4 regions of the Bradyrhizobium sp. NBAIM01 genome follow, and region 1 is predicted to be linked to each of the others. Evidence: predicted binding sites of a transcription regulator. Region 1 holds the regulator's gene; each other region holds the start of a gene.
What was found. Region 1 encodes LexA, which represses DNA repair genes until DNA is damaged. Its sites were predicted from a motif close to TGTTCNNNNTGTGTTCNG; they were not measured.

Region 1 (5,927 bases):
CCGCCTTCCACTTCCATCGCGTGACCCCATACGGCGTGCTCGCCAATCTCGGCGCCATGCCGGTGGTCTCGGCGCTGGTGATGCCGGCCGGGCTGTTGGGGCTGCTCGCGGCGCCCTTCGGGCTCGACGGCGTGTTCTGGTGGTTGATGGGGATCGGCATCGAGTGGATGGTCCTGGTCGCGCGCTGGGTGGCGGCCCTGCCGGGCGCCGTCGGCCGCATTCCCGCCTTCGGGATCGCGCCGCTGATCGCAGCGAGCCTCGGGCTCATCGTGATGGGCCTGTTGCGCACGCCCTTGCGCTGGTCCGGCGCCCTGGTGCTGCTGGCAGCGATCCTCTGGGGACTGTCGGTGCGGCAGCCCGATATCCTGATTGCCGGGGATGGCGCGAGCGTCGCGGTCCGGGGCGGGGATGGGCGCTTGCAGGTGATCCGCGCCAGCAAGGACAGCTTCCTGCTGAAGGAGTGGTTGGCTGCCGATGCCGATCCGCGCGATGCCGGCAACGCCTCGTTGGCGAGCGGGGTGTCGTGTGACGAGTCCGGCTGCGTGGCGCCGCTCGCGGACGGACGACTGATCGCGTTGGCGACGCGTATCGACGCGCTGGCCGATGATTGCAGCCGCTCCGCGCTGGTGGTGACGGCGCGGCCTGCGCCACCCGATTGCGCGGCGATGGTGGTCGATCGGGCGCGTCTTGCCAGTCAGGGCGCACTGGCTCTGACGAGACGCGGCGAGGGCTTTTCGGTGCAGGCGGTGAGGACGAGGGGAGCAAGCCGTCCCTGGCTGCCGGCCGGCGCCGGCGAGGGAGATTTCGACGGCAGCCTCGTGCCGAAGGCGGCCGTGCCCCGCAACCGGGACGCAACGCCATCGGAGGCCGACTTGCAGGCCGACGATTGACGCGGATCACAAATACCAGGCCAGCACGGCGTCAAGCCTTCCGTTGCCGATAACCGGCAGGGCCACCATTCGGCTCAGCCCGGCTGCGCAGGCTTCGGAGCCGGCGATCGAGCCGTCAGAGGTGAGATCGTCGTTGAGCGCGGGCATGCCGGTGGCCCAGGCGCCGCCGATGCTGCCTTCGCCCCTGGCGATGGACTGCGCCGCATAGCGTGCGGCGAGGTCGGTCTGCGCGCTGCAATCGCCGGCGCGAAAGACCAGCGCCGAACGGTCCTCGTTCGGGACCCAGATCTCGAAGCGTCGTGCAATCGGCGTTGCCTGCGCGGAGAGGAATGTCAGAACCCAGGTCTGGTCGGTACCGGTTCGGTAGGGCACGCCGACGCCGAGATTGATCCCGACCTTGGCGGCGTCCTCCCAGCGCAGGAAGCTCTTGGCGTCGTGCAAGTCCTTGATGATCAGCGGCAGGCCCGCCTTCCAGGTGCGTCCGGGCAGGCCGAAGCCGCGCGGAAATCTGGTGTGGCGGGAGTTGAATTCGAACATGTCCGCGGTGCCGTAATAGCCATCGACGAGCCCCATCTCATGCGAGAGATCAGGATCGTTGTGCCAGAGTTCGATCGCGCCGACATGCGCCTCGTCGTCGCCGCAGAACAGCACCAGCACGGCTTGCAGGAATTCGCCCGCGAACACCGGCACCGCCACGCCGCAGGTGAGGCCGGCCGCAGCGGCCTGATCGGTCCGCTTGAAATAGGAGTTGGCGAATTTCGTGAGGATGACGGGGTGGCCACAGGCCCAGGCCTTGCCGGGAAGTCCCTCGTCATATCCGAAGTGCAGCTCTTCGCTGACGGCTTTGAACGCGGACAGCCCATCGTCGTAGAGGCCGCCGCCGAATTCCAGCCGCATGCGCGTCCGGTCGGGTACCCAAAGTTCAACGACGCGAATGAAGGTCTTCATCGAGCGTGTCCGCCGCCTCAAACCACGACAGCATCGGTCATTTGGCTGCGGAGCGGACGTTCAAAATGCGGGCAGCACGGCCCAAACTTCGTGCGACGACGAGGCGCGGCGGTGGGCTCGCCGATCGAATGTCCTGAAACACAAACTCACCGGGCTCGCCGGCCTCAGCCGGCGACGGCAATTTCAATCCCGGGCTCGGCCTGTCGGCCGAAGGGCGTCAGCCGATCGGCAGGCGCGTGATCGTGGGCCGCGTGTCGGCGACGATCTGCGGCTTGTGCTCGCGCTCGGGGGCTGGCTGCGTCACCGGCAATTGCAGCACGGTCGCGCGCTGGCCTTCGACGAGCTGCGTCACCAGCACGTATTTGCCGTCGGGGAATTCGATCGCGTCATGATGGCGATCGGGAATGTGCGGGTCGATCTTGCCGAACTTGCCGACGCGAGAGTTCACGGTGCGCGTCCAGATCCAGCGGTTGTCGTAGCGGACGTTGTCGGCGAAAGCGAGCTCCGTCCCCGGCAGCAGACAGACCGCGACGGAGGGATCGGCTTCGGAAGCGAAACCGCGCGTCGAGGTGCCGCGGAAGGTTGTCGTGACGATCGTCTCGCCGACTTCGGCGGGGCGCGTCGCGACGGCATGCAGGCTGTAGTCACACATCGGGTGCTCCTCATGCTGGGATAGCGACCCGCGTCTCTTTCGAGGCGCAGGCCTCTATCAGAGTGGAAGCATACAACGCTCTGCTCGGTTATGGGCAAATCTGCGGCTCGCGTCCGCAGCGCGCGATCACATTATCTTTCCCGGATTCGATAGGAACAAACCTCGCGTCCTTGCATTCGGCCGGAGCTATCAGCACTGCCGGCACAACTCTACCGGCGAAGCAGAAATGGCTGCGCGCCTGCGCGGGGGAATGTCGCGCGGGAAGATGGACCGGACAGCCGGCGCAGAACCAGAGAAACCGTCCAGCCGGAGCGGACAAGTATCCGCTCCGATCCTGGATCGCCGATGCCGATCGAAACGCGCGCGGCGCTTGATGTTTCCCGTATCAGTACTTCCGGTAAAGCCCGATCAGCTTGCCCTGGATCTTCACGCGGTTCGGCGGAAGAATGCGGACCTCGTAGGCGGCATTGGCGGGCTCGAGCGCGATCGAGGCGCCGCGGCGGCGGAAGCGCTTGAGCGTGGCCTCCTCGTCGTCGATCAATGCCACCACGATGTCGCCGGTATTTGCGGTCTCGTTGCGCTGGATCAGCGCCATGTCGCCGTCGAGGATGCCGGCCTCGACCATCGAATCGCCGCGCACTTCGAGCGCGTAGTGCTCGCCCGAGCCGAGCATGTCCGGCGGCACGCTGATGGTATGGCTGCGGGTCTGCAGCGCCTCGATCGGCGTGCCGGCGGCGATGCGGCCCATCACGGGCACCGCGACGGGGCGCTCGCCCTCGTCCGCGGGCGGGCTGGAGCTCGCGCGCACCTTGCCGAGATTGCCCTCGATCACGCTCGGGGTGAAGCCACGGCGATTGCCGGCGGCGGCCTGGAGCTCGGGCAGCTTGATCACCTCGATGGCACGGGCGCGGTTGGGCAGGCGGCGAATGAAGCCGCGCTCCTCGAGCGCAGTGATCAGGCGATGGATGCCTGACTTCGAGCGCAGGTCGAGCGCATCCTTCATCTCGTCGAAGGACGGCGGCACGCCGCTTTCCTTCAGACGTTCGCTGATGAACCGCAGAAGCTCGTATTGTTTGCGCGTCAACATCTCGACCAAAGTCCCCCGGTTGATGTCGTTCGATTCCGACACGATGAAGCCGGCACTAAGCCGCTACATCCTCGAAACAAATCATGAACGGACACTATATGTTCGATATGTGTTCCGCAACTGCTTAATTTATGGTGAACGCGGCCAAGCTCGCGGAATGCGTGTGGCTGGGCGGCTCAGACGGGCAGCCGGAGCACCTCGCAAGGCGTGCCGGCCTCGGCCTTCGGCGCGAACGGTGCGCGCACCAGAAGTACCTGTGCCGCAGCGAGATTCGCAAGAAGGGAGGAGTCCTGATGGCTGACCGGAAGGGCGACGCGCGTGCCGTCGTCGCGCTCCTCCAGCCGCGCACGCAGATAGTCCTCGCGCTGGTCGTTGGCGGCGAGATCGCAGCCCAGCACGGCGCGCTCGCGCCGATGATGAATCGCTGAACGGCCCGACAGGGCGCGAATCAAGGGGACCATGAACAGGAAGGCGCACACGTAGGACGACACGGGATTGCCGGGCAGGCCAATCACGCGCATCGCGCCTATCCGACCGTGCATCATCGGCTTGCCCGGCCGGATCGCGATCTTCCAGAACGCCATCGCGATGCCTTCGCCCTTGAGCGCCTGCTGGACCAGGTCGTGGTCGCCGACCGAGGCACCGCCGGTCGTGATCAGGATGTCGGCGCCGCTCTCGCGCGCGCGGCGGATGCCGGCGGACGTCGCCTCCAGTGTATCGGCGGCAATTCCGAGGTCGATGGTCTCGGCGCCCTCGCTGCGGGCGAGCGCATGCAGGGCATAGCCGTTGGAATAGACGATCTGGCCGCGACCAGGCGTGGTGCCCGGCATCACGAGCTCGTCGCCGGTGGCGAGAACGGCAACCCTCGGGCGGCGGATGATGGCGAGATGCGGATGATTCATTCCGGCGGCGAGGGCGAGATCGCGCTCGGTGAGGCGGATTCCCTTGCGCAGCAGCACGTCGCCTTCGCGGAAGTCGACGCCTGCAGGGCGGATGTGCCGGCCGAAAATGGCGGCTTCCTTGATCGTGACATGCTTGCCGTCGGCAGCCGTGTCCTCCTGGATCACGACGGCATCGGCGCCGTCGGGAACGACGCCGCCGGTGAAGATCCGCACGGCTTCGCCGGGGCCGACGCTTCCCGCGAACGGCCGACCCGCCGCGACCTCGCCGACGACGGTCAGCCTGGAATCGATGGCCGCGTCGGCCGTGCGCACGGCATAGCCGTCCATCGCCGACATCGCCTCCGGCGGCTGCGTGCGCCGTGCCGCGACATCGCCGGCGAGCACACGATGGTAGGCCTCGTCGAGGCAAACCATCTGTTCAGCCAGCGGCTCGACGCCGGCCAACACCGCGGCGAGCGCGTCAGAAACCGGCATCAGGGCCACGGGCGAACTCCTGCTGAGCACATCAGTCAATGGGCGGCGAGAGTTCTAGCCGAGTGCAGCCGTGAGGCAAAGCAGCACGCGGGATGATCTATCCTGCATGGTCGCAGGGGGTGGAGGAGGTCGGCTCAACTCCGCCGCGGCATGATGCGGAAGGCGAGACAGACCGGAACGAGGATTGCCATGGCAAGGACGAGAATGACGAGCGCCACGGCCAACATCGTTCAACGCCCCGTCGGATCGCCCGGACTGATGTCCGCGACGTCGGGCGGCTTGGGACCCTGATCCTTGTCCGGCAGCGGGTCCGCCTGGGATTTTAGGTCGGCGGCCTTGCTGATCAGCTTGGCGGAGAGGTCAGAATCCGAGGTGGTTCTGGCGAATTCGAGCAGGAGAGAGGCTTGCTTGGTGAGATAGGTCTTGCCCAGCACGTCGATCAGTCCAATGTAGAAGTCCCAACGGACTCATGAGTCCGAAGGGTGGTATTCCGTTCCCGGAACTCTGTATAAAAATGCACAAAGTGATCAGGTTCCACATTTTCAGCAGTTTTTGTTCCGGCAAGTGAGCGCGCTCCGGGCTTTCCCGCGGCTCAGATCCCCAGTGCTTTCAATGCGTTCCCGACATCACGCGGCGAGGTGACATGCACGGCGGTCAAGCCGCGCGCCCGTGCTCCCTCGATGTTCTCGGCGAGGTCGTCGAAGAACACGATGCGCTCGGCCGGCACGCCGATCGCCGCCACGACATGGTCGAAGGCCTCGGCATCCGGTTTGCGCAGGCCGATGCTGGAGGACAGATACAGCTCGCGGAAATGGCCGAGCAGACCGGCATATTCCTTCGAGAAATGGTCGACGTGCGGCCGATTGGTGTTGGAGAAGGCGTAGAGCGGCATCTGCTTCGCCGCGCGCGGCAGCAGCTCGGCGATATCAGGCATCTCGCCGGCGAAAATCGCGTTCCAGCCTTCCAGGAATTGC
Region 2 (5,927 bases), on a different contig from region 1:
GCCGACCACTTCGAGCGGCAGGCGCTCGTCGACATAGGCGGCGATCTCGAGCGACTTCGCCTGCGCGCGGGGCGCGAGCAGCTCGGTGATCTCCTCGACCAGGGTCGAGAGCGCGAAGGGACGTTGATCGAGGTCGAGTTTGCCGGCCTCGATCTTGGAATAGTCGAGCAGCTCCTCGATTAGCGCCATCAAGGCTTCGCCCGAGGTCTTCACCGCCCTGGCATAGGTCGCCTGCTCCGGCGTCAGATCGGTGTCGAGCAACAGGCCGCCCATACCGATGATGCCGTTCAGGGGGGTGCGGATCTCGTGCGAGGCCATCGCCAGGAAGCGCGACTTGGCGCGGTTGGCGGCGTCGGCCTGGTCGCGCGCGTCGGACAATGCGCGCTCGGTCTCGGTGCGGTCGGTGACGTCGCGTCCGACGCTCTGCAACTCGGCGGGCTGGCCGGCATCGAGGCGGACATAGCCCTCGCGCCAGGCGATCCAGCGCGCGCCGAGCGGGGTTGCGATCTTCTGGTCGTGGATGCGCGTGCCGCTGCTCTCGCGGGCACTGTCGCCCTGCTCCAGCACGTCGAAATCGAATCGCGTGCCGACCAGCGCGCTGCGCGCCTGTCCCGCGAGCGCGCAATAGGCCTCGTTGGCAAAGGTGATGCGGCCGTCGGTAGCGCGCAGCACGATGAGGTCGCCCTGCTGCTCGAACAGGCTGCGGGCGCGCTCTTCCGCTTCCTTCAGCTCCCAATTGCGGTCGATCAAGGCTTCGTTGTGGGCGGCGAGCGTCCGCAGCCGCTTATTGACGAAGCGCAGACGCATGCTCAGCGTCGCAAGGCCGAGGCAGGCGAGCGCGAACAGGAAGCTGGCGCCGATCGCAAAGGTGTGGGGATCGTAGCCGGAATTGTCGGACCGGCTGCCGGAGACGAAACCATAGGCGCCGCCGAACGTCGCCGAGAAGATCATGAAGGAGCGGATCGCGAAAGCGAGCCTCGGATGCCGTCGCCTGAAACGACGCATGCGCACCTTGATCCGGAACGTCCGACCCATCGCAACCGACCCTTGCCTGAAACCCCGCCGCCGCGTGCGACGATGGCCCGCCGACCTTGCGAACAAATTGCGGCGGTGGCGCCGCCTCCGAACAGGGTTGACGAGACGTTAACGGGTCAGAGCATGATCCGGACCGAAGGGCCGCGTTAGCGAAAGTGTGCAGCGGTTTTCCTTCGCGACAAACGCGGAACGCGTTTGCGCGGAGATCATGCTCAAACACAAAGCTCTAAAGCGATGCCGCCTGGAAGCGGCCATGGCGGCCGCGGGCGCCGACGATCAGCGCCGCCGCCTCGCGCGGCGAGAACGTCTTTGAGCGCACATAGATGCGGTAATCCGCCGGTCCTTCGCTGGAGAGATAGACCACCTGGCCGCCGTCGACCGGCTGCGCGGCGATCGAGACGAGACGCGTCGAAGGGCTGGCCTGGCAGGTGTCAGGCTCGGAGCCGAGGCCGTCGTCGACCACGGCAAAATCCGCGGCGTCGGCATCCTCGGTGATCTGAACCCGCACCGTTGCCCGCGCGGGATCGTCGGTGAAGGCGACATGCACACCGGCGGTCCAGAACAGCGAGGTGAGCTCGACCGATGTGTCGCCCAGCGCGATGCAGGGATGCGACACCGATCCGATCTCGGCGCGGGCGAACACCGCAGCCGCCAACAGGGGAACAGCCGAGGCCAGGAACTTGAAACGCAACATGACGCTCTACTCGCTAGGCCCCGGGAACTCACAACCGAAACGCGTCGGGCCTTATGGTTTGCAGAGCGTAAAGGAAAGTCGTTACCGCCGGGTTGATGCGCGGAATGATCAAGCCAGCTGGCGCACATCCTCCGCGAGTGCGCGGTACGACAGCGCTTCGGCGAGGTGCAGCCGGCCGATCTTGTCGGCATGGTCGAGGTCGGCCAGCGTGCGCGCCACCCGCAGCACGCGGTGATAGCCGCGCGCCGACAGGCGCATGGTCTCCGCGGCGTCGCGCAGCAGTTTTTGGCCCTGCGCGTCCGGCTTTGCGATCTCCTCCAGCACGGAGGCGGGGGCTTCAGCATTGGTGCGGACATGGGGCAGGCCTGCATCCGCATAGCGCGCCAGCTGGATGTCGCGCGCCGCCGCCACGCGGGCAGCGACCTCGGCCGATCCTTCCGACGGCGGCGGCAGGATCAGGTCGGCGGCCGTCACCGCCGGCACCTCGATGCGCAGATCGATGCGGTCCATCAGCGGACCGGAGATGCGCGCCTGGTAATCGCCGGTGCAGCGGTCGATGCGGCCGCGCTTGCAGGCATAGCCGGGCTCAAACGCATTGCCGCAGCGGCAGGGATTCATCGCCGCGACCAGCATGAAGCGGGCAGGGTAGGTGACGCGATGATTGGCGCGCGACACCGCGACCTCGCCGTTCTCCAGCGGCTGGCGCAGCGAATCCAGCACGCGCGGATCGAACTCCGGCAATTCGTCGAGGAACAGCACGCCCTGATGTGCCAGCGAGATCTCGCCGGGCTTGGCGCGCGCGCCGCCGCCGGTGAGCGCGGCCATGCTGGCGGAATGGTGCGGCGAGCGGAACGGGCGCCGCGCCGTCAGCGCGCCGCCTTCGATCTCGCCGGCGACCGAGGCGATCATCGAGACCTCGAGCAGCTCGCTCGGCGACAGCGGCGGCAGGATCGAGGGCAGGCGCGCGGCCAGCATCGATTTGCCGGCGCCCGGCGCGCCGATCATGAGCAGGTGGTGCCCGCCGGCGGCCGCGATCTCCAGCGCGCGCTTGGCGCTTTCCTGGCCCTTGATGTCGCGCAGGTCGAGCGGCGAGACGGCGGCCTCGTGCACCTTCGGCGTCGGCCGCGACAGCACCTGCGTGCCCTTGAAATGGTTGGCGATCTGGATCAGCGAGTGTGCGGCAATGATCTGGATGTCCGGGCTCGCCCATGCCGCTTCGGAGCCGCAGGACGCCGGGCAGATCAGACCTTCCTCGCGCATATTGGCGCCGATCGCGGCGGGAAGGACGCCGGCCACCGGCGCGATCGAGCCGTCGAGGCCGAGCTCGCCGAGCACGGTGAAGCCGGTCAGCGCATCCGGCGGGATGGCGCCGATCGCGGCCATCAGCCCGAGCGCGATCGGCAGGTCGTAATGGCTGCCCTCCTTCGGGAGGTCGGCCGGGGCCAGATTGACGATGATCCGCCGCGCCGGCAGCGCCAGCCCCGAGGCGATCAGCGCCGAGCGCACCCGCTCGCGCGCCTCCGACACCGCCTTGTCCGGCAGGCCGACGATGGCAAAGGCCGGCAGGCCGGGCGCGACCTGCACCTGCACGTCGACCGCGCGGGCCTCGATCCCCTCAAAGGCGACGGTAGAAACCCGCTGAACCATGCCGAACCAGCCTGCCCTTTGCTGCAATTAGGGGTAGCAGAGCGCGGCCGTTTCCGCAAGAACAATACGGGAACAATCGCTTGGCGGCCGGTCAAATCCTAACCAATCGTAAACGCAGCCCAGACACTACGTCTCGAATGCCCCCTTCTCTCCTCAGCACATTCCAACGAATGTCCGCTACTCCTAGGGCTGCGGGATGGGCCGTGGTCTAACGGGTGAACAGTTCAAATGCTTGCAAATCGCCGGAGAAGCGAACGTCGGGTGTGCAGCCGTCTCGCCAAGATTCATTTTGGCGCGGGCTCGCTGCCGCGGGATTGCACGATCACGGACATTTCGGATGGCGGCGTGAAAGTGGTGGCGGAATTTCTGGAAGTGCCGCCGCAATTCACCATCATCTTCGCGCCTGATTATTCCCGCCAATGCCGCCTGCGCTGGCGCATCGGCTGCGAATTCGGCGCCGAGTTCGTCGACTGAACCTCAACAGGCGCGCCTCCTTAACGGGACTTTAGCGTTAATGGGTAAGCATCTCTGATCAGTTGCCGAGTGATCAGAGTATGCCCAAGCGTTCGTTCCTCGCCTTATCCCCGGCGGGATATCTGTGTTCCGCCGTCCTGATCCTCGCGCTCGGCGGCTGTCAGACGGCCGGCATCGACGACGTCACCGGTGCGCTCGGCGGCAAGCGGGAGTCCGCCGCCAAGCTTGACGGCAAGTCCGACAGCAAGGCCGACCCCACGCCGGAGATGGACGCACTTCGCGAGCGTTATCGCGCCAAGCCGAGCGATCCCGCCATTGCTCTCGAATACGGCAAGGCGCTGCGTGGCAGCGGCCAGCGCGCGCAGGCGGTCGCAGTGCTGGAGCAGGCCGTGCTCGCCCGTCCTGGCAACAAGGCGCTGCTCGCCGGCTACGGCCGCGCGCTCGCCGACAACGGCAATTTCCAGCAGGCCTTCGACGTCCTCGGCCGGGCGCATTCGCCCGAGGATCCCGATTGGCGCATCCTGTCGGCGCAGGGCGCTGTGCTCGACCAGCTCGGCCGCAACGAGGAAGCCCAGCAATATTACGCCGCGGCGTTGAAGATCGTGCCGAACGAGCCGACCGTGCTGTCCAATCTCGGCCTGTCCTACATGCTGCAGAATAATCTATCGAAGGCGGAACAGGTGCTCGGCCGCGCCCATCAGCGCAATCAGAACGATGCGCGGGTCCGCGCCAATCTGGCGCTCGTGCTGGGATTGCAGGGTCGCGAGGCCGAGGCCGAAATCCTCGTCAAGGCAGATCTGCCGCCGGACCAGGCCGCGGCCAAGGTCGCGGCGCTGAAGCAGCTGCTGGCGAAAAAGCAGCAGCGGGCGGACAGGTAGTCCGCCCTAGAGCATGATCCGGACCCGAAGGGCCGCGTCAGCGCAAAGTGTGAAGCGGTTTTCCCTCGCGACAAACGCGGAAGGCGTTTGCGCGGAGATCATGCTCAAATAAGCCGCGCCTACGACGCCTTGCGATGCGGGGCCGAGCTGCGTCCTGACTTGCCCTTCAGCTTCTTCAAAAGCGGCTCGAGCAGCGAGCGCTTCGGCTTCTTCACCTCGCCGCGGCCGGCGAGGCGGTTCGCCATATTCTGGAACAGAACGGTGGTGCGGTGGGTCCTGGAGACCTCCGCGATCATCTGGCCGTTATTGGCCGCGGTCGAGAACAGTTTCGAATCGAACGGGATCACCGCGATCGGCTGGCTCTCCATGGTCTTGGCGAAGGCCTTGACCTCGATCTCCGCACGCTTGTGCATGCCGACCTGGTTGAGGCAGTACAGCGGCGGCCGGTCGTTCGGTCGCGCCGCCTTCAGCACGCTCAGCATGTTCTTGGTGTTGCGTAGATTGGCGAGATCGGGCTCGGCCACGATCACGATGTCGTCGGCGTTCACCAGCGCGCGCCGGGTCCAGCCGGACCATTGATGGGGCACGTCGAGCACGATGCAGGGCGTCGTCATGCGCAGCGTGTCGAACACGGCATCGAAGGCTTCGGCACCGAAATCGTAGACGCGGTCGAGCGTGGCGGGCGCTGCCAGGAGGCTGAGGCGATCGGTGCATTTGGCGAGCAGGCGCTCCATCAGCGCCGTGTCCGGCCGGTCCTGCGACAGCACCGCGTTTGCGATGCCCTGCACCGGATCCTGGTTGTAGTCGAGGCCCGCGGTGCCGAAGGCGAGGTCGAGATCGATCACGACGGAATCGAGCGAGAGATCGCGGGCGATGGTCCAGGCCAGATTATGCGCGACGGTGGACGCGCCGACGCCGCCTTTGGCGCCGACCACGGCGATGACGCGGCCGGTGATGATGGCTTCCGAGGCCGAGAACAGGCTGCAGATCGAGCGGACCACGTCGATGGTTTCGACCGGGCCGACCACGTAGTCGTTGACGCCGCGGCGCACCAGCTCGCGATAGGGCGCGGTGTCGCTGGGGCTGCCGATCACGACCACGCGTGTGCCGGGATCGCAGACGCCGGCGAGGTCGTCCAGTCCTTCGAGGATGTCGCGCGTGCCGTCGGACTCGATGACGATCACGTTCGGCGTCGGCAT
Region 3 (5,927 bases), on a different contig from region 1:
GCCGGCCGCAGGCGATGGAGGCAATTTGCGCTGGGATATCATCGAGCTGCTGTTCTTCGCCTATCGCGATTTCGTCGGCGATCCCGACCAGGAGCTGGAGGCGTTCGGCTTCGGCCGGGCCCATCACCGGGTCATGCATTTCGTCTACCGCTATCCCGGGCTCAAGGTCGCCGACCTGCTCGACGTCCTGCGCATCACCAAACAGTCGCTCGGCCGGGTGCTGAAGCAGCTCCTGGACGAGGGTTATATCGTGCAGAAGACCGGCGACAACGATCGTCGCCAGCGCCTGCTCTACGCGACGCCGAAGGGCGAGGCGCTGGTGCAGAAGCTCGCCGGGCTGCAGACCACGCGGATCACCAGGGCGCTCGCGGAGATGGGTCCGCAGGACGCCGAGACGGTCAAGCGCTTCCTGCGCGCGATGATCGACCGCGACGATCCGGACAAGGTGCTGGAGACGATCTTCGCTGCCGTCAAACAAGACGCCAAGGAGTGACCGTGCCGCTCGCAGCCACGCTCGCGCGCCCGCCGGTGCAACCGGCCGACGATGCCCCGCATCTCTTGCTGGTCGACGACGACCGCCGCATCCGCGACCTGCTCTCGCGCTTTCTTGCAAGTGAAGGCTACCGCGTCACCACCGCGGCGAGCGCCGGTGATGCGCGCTCGAAGCTGATGGGCCTGCATTTCGATCTCCTGATCCTCGACGTCATGATGCCCGGCGAGACCGGCTTCGACCTCGCCCGCTTCATCCGCACCTCGTCGTCGGTGCCGATCGTGATGCTGACGGCGCGCCACGAGGCGGAAGCCCGCATCGAGGGCCTGCAGATCGGCGCCGACGATTACGTCGCAAAACCGTTCGAACCGCGCGAGCTGGCGCTGCGCATCAACAACATCCTCAAGCGCGCCGCGCCGCCGCCGCAGGCCACGACGATCGAGAAGATCGCCTTCGGCCCCTATGTCTACCATCTCGAACGCGGCGAATTGCGCCAGGGCGAGGAGGTCATCCACCTCACCGACCGCGAGCGCGAGATGCTGCGGATTCTCGCGGAGACGCCGGGCGAGACCGTGCCGCGCAGCGCACTGACCGGCAATGGCAGCGTCAACGAGCGCGCCGTCGACGTGCAGATCAACCGCCTCCGGCGCAAGATCGAGACCGATCCCGCCAATCCGCTGTTCCTGCAGGCGGTGCGCGGCATCGGCTACCGCCTGGTGGCCTCGCCCTGAACCGCAGTGAAGCGCGCCAGATGAGCACGATCGATACCGGCCTGACGCTTCTGAAGAGCGCCGCCGGCCGCGTCTCCGCCGCGAACGGCTGGATGGGCAACGCGTTCAAGGGCTGGATGCCGACCGGCCTCTACGCCCGCGCGCTCCTCATCATGATCGTACCGATGGTGGTGCTGCAATCGGTCGTCGCTTTCGTGTTCATGGAGCGGCACTGGAACACGGTGACGCGCCGCCTATCGGCCGCGGTGGTGCAGGACATCGCCGCGCTGATCGACGTCTACAAGGGCTATCCGCAGGACAAGGACCGCTCCGAGATCCGCCGCATCGCGCAGCAGCGACTCGGCCTCGTCGTCGATTTCCTGCCTGCCGGCGACATGCCGCCGCCGGGACCAAAACCGTTCTTCTCGCTGCTCGACCAGACGCTGTCGGTGCAGCTCGGCCGCCAGATCGGCCGCTCGTTCTGGATCGACACGGTCGGCCGCTCCAATCTGGTCGAGATCCGCATCCAGCTCGACGACGCCGTGATGCGCGTGTTCGCGCAGCGCAGCGCCGCCTATGCCTCGAACTCGGAGATCTTCCTGTTCTGGATGGTCGGCACGTCCTCGATCCTGTTGATCGTCGCGGTGCTGTTCCTGCGCAACCAGATCAAGCCGATCCTGCGCCTTGCCGATGCCGCCGAGAGCTTCGGCAAGGGCCGCGAGGCGCCGAATTTCCGGCCGCGCGGCGCGCGCGAGGTGCGGCGCGCGGCGGTCGCCTTCCTGGAGATGAAGTCGCGCATCGAGCGCACGATGGAGCAGCGCACCGCGATGCTCGCCGGCGTCAGCCACGATCTGCGCACCATCCTGACCCGCTTCAAGCTCGAGCTGGCACTGATCGGAGACAGTCCCGAGCTCGAAGGCATGCGCAAGGACGTCGACGAAATGTCGATGATGCTGGAGGATTACCTTGCGTTCGCCCGCGGCGATTCCGGCGAGCAGTCGCAGCCGACCGACATGGCGCAGGCGCTCGAGGAGCTGCGCAGCGATGCCGAGCGTCACGGCCATACCGCGACCGTCGCCTTCAACGGCCTGCCCGTGGTGACGGTGAAGCCGGCTTCGTTCAAGCGCTGCCTCGCCAACCTCGTCACCAACGCAGCGCGCTACGGCAAGAACATCGCCATCACCGGCCAACGCGATCACCGTTATTTGACCGTCACCGTCGATGACGACGGCCCGGGCATTCCCGCCCACTTGCGCGAAGAGGTGTTCAAGCCGTTCCTGCGGCTGGACAACGCCCGCAACCAGGATGAAGGCGGCACCGGCCTTGGCCTCGCGATCGCCCGCGACATCGCCCGCTCGCATGGCGGCGACATCACGCTCGGTGACAGCCCGATGGGAGGATTGAGGGCAAGCGTGCGGATACCGGTGTAGGTGCGGTCTTCCCTTCTCCCCTTGCGGGAGAAGGTGGCGCGAAGCGCCGGATGAGGGGTATCTCTCCGCGCGTCCAAGTCTCATTGAATTCGCGGAGAGAAACCCCTCACCCGTCTCGCCGCTTTGCGGCGATCCACCCTCTCCCACAAGGGGAGAGGGAAAGAGCACACCTACTTCGGCAGCAGCGCCTTCAGCTTGTCCATGTCGCGCGTGTTCATCTTGAAACCGCCGGGCATGACGATGTCGCCGGGCTTCTGATCCGGCTTGCAGGCCCCGAGCCACTTGGCTTGCAGCGTCGTCGTGCTATCGCGCCCCGCCGCACCGGCAACGCCGCCTTTGGCGTGTGAGGTCGTCTTCACCGTGTAGGCCGAGTTGAAGTCTCCGGTGATCTCGGCATGCGAGGTCGTGCTGACACCGGCGACGCTGCACTCGGAATCGCTGACATAGCCGGTCGCGGTCTTCTTGATCTCCTGCTTGGCGCAGATCTGCTTGGCCATCGGGGAGACGTTGTTGCTCATCTCCTTGTCGACGGTCTCGTCGGTGCAGTGCTGCATGGTCATCTCGGGCATGGGCGAGCCCGATGTGACCAGCTTCATCTCCCAAAGACCGGCCTTGCGCAGCGGCAGTTCGTCGGCGCCGGCGCTGCCTGCCGACAATGCGAGGCAAAGCGTCGAGCCGAGCAAAGCGAGTTTGCGCGTCATGAGGGAAGCTCCCGGCTGAGAGAGGTGCGGCGCCTACGACAGCGCCTCAGTACAGCGTGCGGATCGGCCGGTCGGCGGCGCCATAGGGCACCCAGCGGCAGGAGAACGAGATGTAGCCGCCCTCATAGGCCTGCACGCCCAGGAATTTCGCGACCTTGCCGTAGCGGGCGCAGTGATCGACGGCGACCTGACGCGCATCGACCTGGGTCGCCATCGAATAGGCGATGATGCCGCCGGTGTCGTTGCCCTTGAACGGCGGCACCAGAGAAAAGATGTCGGCGCGCGCCGACTGGCTCGCCATGCCCGAGACGATCAGGCTGGCAAGAAGGCCCGCGGCCGCAATGATTCGCATTCCCGTCACTCCAATTGGCTGGCGCCAGTCTACGGTGCCGGGACGGACGTGAAAAGAACCGAACCCCTGTTGGCCGCGACATCCTGGTCAAGTCCTGGCGAAGTGTTGCCGCGCTGCACTTGACCCGCCCCAACCTTCGCGGCACCGTCCAGCCTTCGCAAGACCTTAGCTGTCCGGATTGACCATGCGCGCCCCCTCCCTGAAATCGCTCCGCTTTGCCGCCGTGCTCGGCCTCATGTTGGGAGCGCTGTCGCTCGGCGAGGCCAGGGCCGCCAATCCGCTCGAGCTGAATTTCTGGCTGAGCGGGCCGCGCTATGACGGTGCCGTCGCCCCTTGCGACTGGGCTCTGCCGAGGATCGTGCACGAGTTCGCCGAAAAGGAATACACGTTCTGGAATTCTTCGTTGCAGATCACCGGTTTCTCCGCCGTTCGCGAGACGGCGTTCCGGCCCTGGCAGTCCGACAACATTCCGCGCCGCTATTGCACCGGTGAGGCCATGCTCAATGACGGCAAGGCGCGCAAGGTGCATTTCTCGATCATCGAGGATGGCGGCTTTGCCTCCTACGGCAACGGTGTCGAATGGTGCGTCGTCGGCGTCGACCGCAACTGGGCCTACAATCCGGCCTGCCGCGCCGCCAAGCCCTGATCAACAGCGGCGGATTCGGGCTGATCAGCCAGCCGATGACTGCCGCCCCAATTTTGTTCTTGAAATGTTCCCATCGCCTGCTAGGCTGTGTGTGCACAGTCTAGTTGAGGGGCGTCGCCATGTTTCACTTCAGATTGCGTTCGTTGTCCCGTTTGATGATTTCGCTCACTCTTGCTGCGGGGTTGGCTAGCCTCGCCGGCGGTGCGAAGGCACAGGACAAGCGGCAGAACGCCCCGGGCGAGTTCGATTTCTATGTGCTGGCGCTTTCATGGTCGCCCTCGTTCTGCGAGGAAGCGGCCGAACGCGGCGGCCGGTCCCAGATGCAATGCGGCGGACGGCCCTACGCCTTCGTGGTGCATGGGCTGTGGCCGCAATACGAGAACGGTTTTCCGGAATACTGCCAGCGGCCGGCGCCGCGGCTGAACCGCAATATCGTTTCCTCGATGCTCGATTTGATGCCGGCGCCGGGCCTGATCTTCAACGAATGGGACAAGCACGGCACCTGCTCCGGGCTGGAGGGCCGCGGCTATTTCGAGATGATCCGCAAGGCGCGCGCTGCGATCAAGATCCCGCCCGAATATCTCGATCTGGCGCAGGCCAAGACCGTCGCGCCGGCGGAGGTCGAGGAGGCCTTCGTCAAGGCCAATCCGGGTCTCAGCAATGCCGCCGTCTCGGTCACCTGCAACCGGACGCGGCTGTCCGAGGTCCGCATCTGCCTCAGCAAGGACCTGCAATTCCGCGCCTGCGACGAGATCGAGCGCCGCGCCTGCCGCCGCGACCAGGTGACGATGCCGCCGATCAGGGGCGGGTAGCTCAGTCATTGCGAGCGCAGCGAAGCAATCCAGAGTGCCTCCGCGGACGCATTTCTGGATTGCTTCGCTGCGCTCGCAATGACAGGGGGTTAGGATCGCGCCAGACAACGTAGTCCTCTCCGCCATGAACTACCGCCACGCCTTCCACGCCGGCAGCTTCGCCGATGTCATCAAGCACATCGTGCTGGCGCGCATCCTCACTTATCTGCAGGACAAGCCGGCAGCGTTCCGCGTCATCGACACCCACGCCGGCGCCGGCCTCTACGATCTCAACAGCGACGAGGCGCGCCGCGGCGGCGAATGGCTGACCGGCATCGCGCGGCTGCTGCAGGCGCGCCTGTCCAACGAGAGCGCAGCGCTGACGAAGCCCTATCTCGACATCGTCCGCGCCTTCAACCCAAAGGGGGAGCTCAAGGCCTATCCGGGCTCGCCGTTGATCGCGCGCGGCCTGCTCAGGCCGCAGGACCGGCTCGTCGCCTGCGAGCTCGAGCCGAAGGCCCGCAAAGCGCTGATCGATGCGCTGCGCCGCGACGAGCAAGCCCGCGTGGTCGATCTCGACGGCTGGGTGGCGCTGCCGGCCTTCGTGCCGCCGAAGGAGCGGCGTGGCCTCGTGCTGATCGATCCGCCCTTCGAGGCCAAGGACGAGTTCGAGCGGCTCGGCGAAGCCTTCTCGGCAGCGTTCGCGAAATGGCCGACCGGTATCTACGTAATCTGGTATCCCGCCAAGAACCGGCGCGCCACCGACACGCTGGCGCAAACCGTGGCGCGGCTCGCAGCTGCAGCAAA
Region 4 (5,927 bases), on a different contig from region 1:
AAATCGTGCTTGCCGAGCAGGCGCTGCGCCGCCGCGTGCATTGCGTCGGCATCGAGCTTGCGCGGCACGCGCCAGGCGTGGCCGACATCGAGCGCGAGATTGGCGCGAGTGTTGACGATGCGATAGCGGTAGTGGCGCTTGACCGCCGAGAAGCGCGCCTCGAAATCGTCGGGCACGATCTCGGCCTCGAGCACCGCGATCGGATGCGGGCGCAGATGCGCGTTGAGCCCGTCGCGAAAACGGCCCGGCGGAAACTGCTTGTCGACGTCGACATGGGCGACCTGGCCGCGCGCATGCACGCCGGCATCGGTGCGGCCGGCACCGTGCACGCGCAGATCCGCCCCGGTCATCGCCTTCACGGCCGCCTCGAGCGCGCCCTGCACCGACGGCAGCGTGTCCTGCACCTGCCAGCCGAAGAACGGCGCGCCGTCATATTCGATGGTGAGCTTGTAGCGGGGCATCGTGTCCAGTTTCGTCGTCATTGCCCGCCTTGTGCGCTGTTGCGCACTGGGGCGGACAATCCAGTACTCCGCAGCTTATCCGATTGACCGAGAAGCCTCGGCGTACTGGATACCCCGCCTTCGCGGGGTATGACAGTGTCAGGTGAATTTGGATCCCGCCTTTAACGGCACGCCGCGCAGGAAGTCCGCGGCCTGCATGCGGGCCTTGCCCTCGCGCTGCAGCTCGATGATGCGGATGGCGCCGTCGCCGCAGGCGACGATAAGCTGATCGTCGAGCACGTCGCCAGGCGCGCCGGCGCCTTGCGCCAACTCGCAACGCAGGATTTTGACGCGGGCATCGTCAAGCTCGCTCCAGGCGCCGGGGAAGGGCGAGAGGCCATGGACGTGGCGCAGCACCGCGCGCGCGGGCCTGGTCCAGTCGATCCGCGCCTCGGCCTTCTCGATCTTGGCGGCGTAGGTGACGCCGTCCGCGCTCTGCGCCTTGAGCTGGAGCCCGCCGCGTTCGAGCGCGGCCATCGCGCGCACCATCAGGTCGGCCCCCAACCGGGACAGGCGATCGTGCAGGTCGAGCGCGGTCATGCTGTCGGTGATCGTGATGCGCTCGGCCATGGCGACGTCGCCGGTATCTAAGCCGACATCCATCTTCATCACCATCACGCCGCTCTCGGCATCATCAGCCATGATGGCGCGGTTGATCGGCGCGGCGCCGCGCCAGCGCGGCAACAGCGATGCGTGCAGATTGTAGCAGCCGAGTTTTGGCGCATCGAGGATCGCCTGCGGCAGGATCATGCCATAGGCGACGACGACGGCCGCGTCCGCATCGAAGGCGCGGAACTCGGCCAGCGCCTGCTCGGTCTTCAGAGTCTTCGGCGTCAGCACGGGAATGCCAAGCTTTCGCGCGGCCTCCTCGACCGGGGTCGGCTGCAATTGCAGGCCCCGCCGGCCGCCCGGCTTCGGCGCGCGGGTGTAGACGGCCGCGATCTCGTGGCCGTGCGCGACCAGCTCGAGCAGCGTCGGCACGGAGAAATCGGGCGTGCCCATGAAGATGAGGCGGAGGGGCATTTGACGAGACAATCCTTGAAACGAGCAAGGTACTCGTCATGGCCGGGCTTGTCCCGGCCATCCACGTTCGTCCTGCTCGCGGCGGCAAAGAACGTGGATGCCCGGGACAAGCCCGGGCATGACGGCGGAGGAATTATCACTCCGCCGCGCGCTTGGCGGCTTTCTCGAACTTCTTCATGACGCGGTCGCGCTTGAGCTTGGACAGATAGTCGACGAACAGCACGCCGTTGAGATGGTCGATCTCGTGCTGGATGCAGGTGGCGTAGAGCCCTTCGGCATCTTCCTCGTGCACCTTGCCGTCGAGATCGGTGAAGCGCACGCGCACCTTCGCGGGCCGCTCGACCTCCTCGTAATATTCCGGGATCGAGAGGCAGCCTTCCTCGTAGACCGACAGTTCCTCGGACGAGGCGATGATCTCTGGATTGATGAAGACGCGCGGCAGCGGCTTGGTCTCGCCGTTCTCATCGCGCTTGGCGAGGTCCATGGTGATCAGGCGCAGCGGCTGCGCGACCTGGATCGCCGCCAGCCCGATGCCGGGCGCGTCGTACATGGTCTCGAACATGTCGTCGGCAAGCTTGCGGATCTCCGCCGTGACCTTCTCGATCGGCTTGGAGACCAGGCGCAGCTGCTTGTCGGGCAGGATGATGATTTCTCTGAGGGCCATGGCCGCGATTTAAGCCGCGCGCCGGATGCGGTCAATGCGGCCCGGAACCCGTTAACCCCTCGCTAACCATAAAACTTCACCTTTCATTAACCATGAAAATTAGGGCCCGGTTAACCCAGAATGTTCCCTCTTCGTTCGCGAGAGCGCAGCGAATCGGCTACAAGGCGGCATGAACGAGATCATTGTCATGCTGGGCGACTGGCCGGTGCGCATCGTCGATGCGCTGATCGGCTTCGGTGCGCTCGTCCTCATCCTGCTGGTTGTGATTGCGGTTGTGATCGCGCGCTCGGGGCGGCGTGGCGCGGAACTCGCCATGGCGAACGCAATCCGTGCCGACGAGCTCGAGGAGCGGCTCGCCCAGGTGCTGCACGCCCAGAGCGAGGCCTCGGGGCGGGTCGACGCCATGACCCAGGCGCTCGCCGGCCGCCAGGCCGAGATGGCGCGCGCCGTCAACGAGCGACTTGATTCGGTGACGCATCGGGTCGGCCAGTCCATGGAACATTCGACCCGCAACACCATGGAGAGCCTGCGCGCGCTGCATGAACGGCTCGGCATCATCGACAACGCGCACAAGAACCTCACCGACCTCACCACGCAGGTGACCACCCTGCGCGACGTGCTCGCCAACAAGCAGTCGCGCGGCGCCTTCGGCCAGGCGCGGATGGAGGCGATCGTTCAGGACGGTCTGCCCAAGGGCTCCTACGAGTTCCAGTTCACGCTCTCGACCGGCAAGCGGCCGGACTGCGTCGTGTTCCTGCCCGATCAGCGCCCGCTCTGCATCGACGCGAAGTTTCCGCTGGAGGCGATGACGGCGCTGCACGACGCCCGCACCGACGAGGAGCGGCGCGTTGCCACGCAGCGGCTGCGCGGCGACGTGATGAAGCATGTCAGCGACATCGCGGAAAAATACCTCGTCACCGGCGAGACCCAGGAGATGGCGCTGATGTTCGTGCCGTCGGAATCGGTCTATGCCGAGATCCATGACGGCTTCGACGACGTGATCCAGAAGGCCTATCGCGCCCGCGTCGTGCTGGTGTCGCCGTCGCTGCTGATGCTCGCGATCCAGGTGATGCAGCAGATCATGAAAGACGCGCGCATGCGCGACGCCGCCGACCAGATCCGCACCGAGGTGATCAAGCTCGGCGACGATTTGGGGCGCCTGCGCGACCGCGTGCTCAAGCTGCAAAAGCATTTTGCCGACGTGAACGAGGACGTCCGCCAAGTGCTGATCTCCGCCGACAAGATCGAAAAGCGCGCAGGCCGCATCGAGGAGCTCGATTTCAGCAAGAGCGATGCGCCGGAGACACCGCGGCTGGTGGCGACGGGAGCGGCAGAGCTGTTTCCGCGCAAGCTCCAGGCGGGGGAGTGAGACTAGGGCACACTGTCGTGCCCCGCGAAGGCGGGGCACCCAGTACGCCGTGACGATCGTTGTTAAGCCGACGTGCCGGTGTTTACTGGATCGCCCGCCTTCGCGGACGATGACGGCGGAATGGAAGGCGAAGATGGATCCACGCCAGTACTACGTGTACATTCTCGCCAGCCGAATTGGCGGTACGCTCTATATCGGCGTGACGAACGATCTCATCCGCCGGTGGCGCAGCACAGGTTGAAGGTCATCGAAAGCTTCACGGAGAAGTACGACGTCGCCCGACTTGTCTATTTCGAGCAGTTCGACCATCCCGAGAATGCGATCAAGCGGGAGAAGCGGTTGAAGAAGTGGAATAGGGCCTGGAAGGTCCGCTTGATCGAGCAGCATAACCCAAACTGGGATGACCTCTATCCTGGGATAGCCGGACCATCATGATGGCGTCATGCTCAATGTCATGCCCCGCGAAGGCGGGGCATCCAGTATTCCGCAGCCCGTGTGGTTGAACCGAGACGCCGCGGAGTACTGGATCGTCCGCCTTCGCGGACGATGACACCGAGCGTGTTGGAAGCTCTCCCGTCTCACCAGCTACCGCGAGAGTCTTTTCCCCCAGAATCTGCTAACACGCCCCCATGACCGCACCCGACGCGACCTCCCCCGCCGCGACTTCCACCGCCTCGCCCTCCTGGCGCGACAGCCTTGCTGTTTACCTGCAGCCGCGCGTGCTGATCGTGCTGTTTCTCGGCTTCTCCTCGGGGCTGCCGCTGGCGCTGTCGGGCTCGACGCTGCTGGTGTGGATGGCCGAAGCCGGGGTCGATCTTGGAACGATCGGGCTGTTTGCGCTGGTTGGAACGCCATACACGTTCAAGTTCCTGTGGGCGCCGCTGGTCGATGCGCTGCATGTGCCGTTGTTCACGCAGGCCTTCGGACGTCGCCGCGGGTGGCTGGTGTTTGCGCAGCTGCTGCTGATCGGCGCGATTCTGCTGTTGGCGCTGACCGATCCGGCACGTTCGCCGCTGCTGGTCGCACTCGGCGCGCTGCTGGTCGCGACGATGTCCTCGACGCAGGACATCGTGGTCGACGCGTTCCGCGTCGAGAGCCTGCCCGAAAGCGAGCAGGCCGCCGGCATGGCCGCCTATGTCGCGGCCTATCGCATCGGCATGTTGGTCTCGACTGCAGGCGCCCTGTTCATCGTCACCGGCTTCGAGGCGATCGTCCCGCGTGGCGCCGCCTGGATGTGGGGCTATGTGGTGATGGCGGCTCTGGTGCTGATCGGCACGGTGACTGCGCTCGCCGCTACCGAGCCCGCACAATCCGCGCGCGCCGAGGCCGCCACGCAGGACGACGGCGCGCTCACGCGCGTGTTCCATGCCGCGCTGGGCGCGTTCTCGGAATTTCTGAGCCGCAAGGAAGCATGGGTCGTGCTCGCCTTCGTCGTGCTGTTCAAGTTCACCGACGCGTTCTCCGGCAACATGACCGTGCCGTTCGTCATCGACATCGGCTTCACGCGGAACGACTATGCCGTGATCGTCAAGGGCGTCGGCATCATCGCGACCCTGGCCGGCGGCTTTGCCGGCGGCTTCGTGGCCCGACGCTATTCGCTCGCGACCAGCCTGTGGATCGGCGGCATCGTGCAGGCGATGTCCAATTTGTCGTTCTCGTGGCTTGCGATTGTCGGCGTCAACGAATGGGCGCTGACCCTCGCGATCACCTCCGACAATTTCTGCAACGCCATCGGCACCGTGATCTTCGTCGCCTATCTCTCGGCGCTGTGCCAGAACCCGCTGCACACCGCGACACAATATGCGCTGCTGACGGCGCTCGCCGCGGTAGGACGGACCTATTTGTCGTCGGGCGCAGGCTATCTGGCAAAAGCGACGGGCTGGCCGATGTTCTTCGCGATCTCCGTCCTCGTCGCCATCCCGAGCCTGATGCTGCTGGCGTACTTGCAGAAGCGCGGGCATTTCGAGGCACTGGGGCCGGTGCGGGTGTAGGCACCCCTGTCATGCCCCGCGAAGGCTCGGCATCCAGTACTCCGAGACAGTCGTGATCGACCGAGAAGCTGCGGCGTACTGGATCGCCCGCCTTCGCGGGCGATGACACCGGAATCGGGGAGACGACTCCACCCCTACTGCTTCTTGATCAGGCTCCACTTCGTGATCACGGCCTCGCTCATCTGGCCGGGATCGCTGGCGCAGGCGACCTCGTCCACCTTCACGGAGATCTCCTTGCCGACGAAGGATTTCAGCTGGGCGGCCTGCGCCTCGCTGGAGGTGACGAGCTGGAACGTCTCAGGGCCGGTTTCGAGATTGCACAGCCCGTTCGGCGGCGGCAGGCGGCGCGGCTCGGACGTGATCTGGTAGGTCGCGACGCG

Region 2: I6F31_RS28450 (YifB family Mg chelatase-like AAA ATPase) is a predicted target of LexA. The motif match lies at 3,434-3,451, and genes of this name have one in related genera.
Region 3: I6F31_RS23770 (ribonuclease T2) is a predicted target of LexA. The motif match lies at 4,384-4,401, and genes of this name have one in related genera.
Region 4: rmuC (DNA recombination protein RmuC) is a predicted target of LexA. The motif match lies at 2,309-2,326, and genes of this name have one in related genera.

What each region holds. Positions count from the first base shown of each region.
Region 1 is NZ_JADYVU010000006.1:207,910-213,836, forward strand. It holds gene I6F31_RS21300 (ComEC/Rec2 family competence protein) at 1-890, shown strand, start outside; gene I6F31_RS21305 (GAF domain-containing protein) at 897-1,838, opposite strand; gene I6F31_RS21310 (hypothetical protein) at 2,056-2,490, opposite strand; gene lexA (transcriptional repressor LexA) at 2,876-3,577, opposite strand; gene glp (gephyrin-like molybdotransferase Glp) at 3,754-4,962, opposite strand; gene I6F31_RS21325 (hypothetical protein) at 5,184-5,387, opposite strand; gene I6F31_RS21330 (HAD family phosphatase) at 5,546-5,927, opposite strand, start outside.
Region 2 is NZ_JADYVU010000011.1:143,349-149,275, forward strand. It holds gene I6F31_RS28440 (PAS domain-containing hybrid sensor histidine kinase/response regulator) at 1-1,035, opposite strand, end outside; gene I6F31_RS28445 (hypothetical protein) at 1,262-1,729, opposite strand; gene I6F31_RS28450 (YifB family Mg chelatase-like AAA ATPase) at 1,838-3,376, opposite strand; gene I6F31_RS28455 (PilZ domain-containing protein) at 3,605-3,850, shown strand; gene I6F31_RS28460 (tetratricopeptide repeat protein) at 3,931-4,728, shown strand; gene I6F31_RS28465 (AAA family ATPase) at 4,848-5,927, opposite strand, start outside.
Region 3 is NZ_JADYVU010000007.1:311,934-317,860, reverse strand. It holds gene I6F31_RS23800 (MarR family transcriptional regulator) at 1-493, shown strand, start outside; gene I6F31_RS23795 (response regulator transcription factor) at 490-1,221, shown strand; gene I6F31_RS23790 (ATP-binding protein) at 1,242-2,630, shown strand; gene I6F31_RS23785 (DUF3617 family protein) at 2,801-3,331, opposite strand; gene I6F31_RS23780 (hypothetical protein) at 3,378-3,683, opposite strand; gene I6F31_RS23775 (hypothetical protein) at 3,868-4,329, shown strand; gene I6F31_RS23770 (ribonuclease T2) at 4,449-5,141, shown strand; gene rlmJ (23S rRNA (adenine(2030)-N(6))-methyltransferase RlmJ) at 5,266-5,927, shown strand, end outside.
Region 4 is NZ_JADYVU010000007.1:86,573-92,499, reverse strand. It holds gene truA (tRNA pseudouridine(38-40) synthase TruA) at 1-461, opposite strand, end outside; gene fmt (methionyl-tRNA formyltransferase) at 600-1,523, opposite strand; gene def (peptide deformylase) at 1,660-2,187, opposite strand; gene rmuC (DNA recombination protein RmuC) at 2,357-3,556, shown strand; partial or broken gene I6F31_RS22635 (GIY-YIG nuclease family protein) at 3,690-3,991, shown strand; gene I6F31_RS22630 (MFS transporter) at 4,186-5,547, shown strand; gene I6F31_RS22625 (hypothetical protein) at 5,682-5,927, opposite strand, start outside.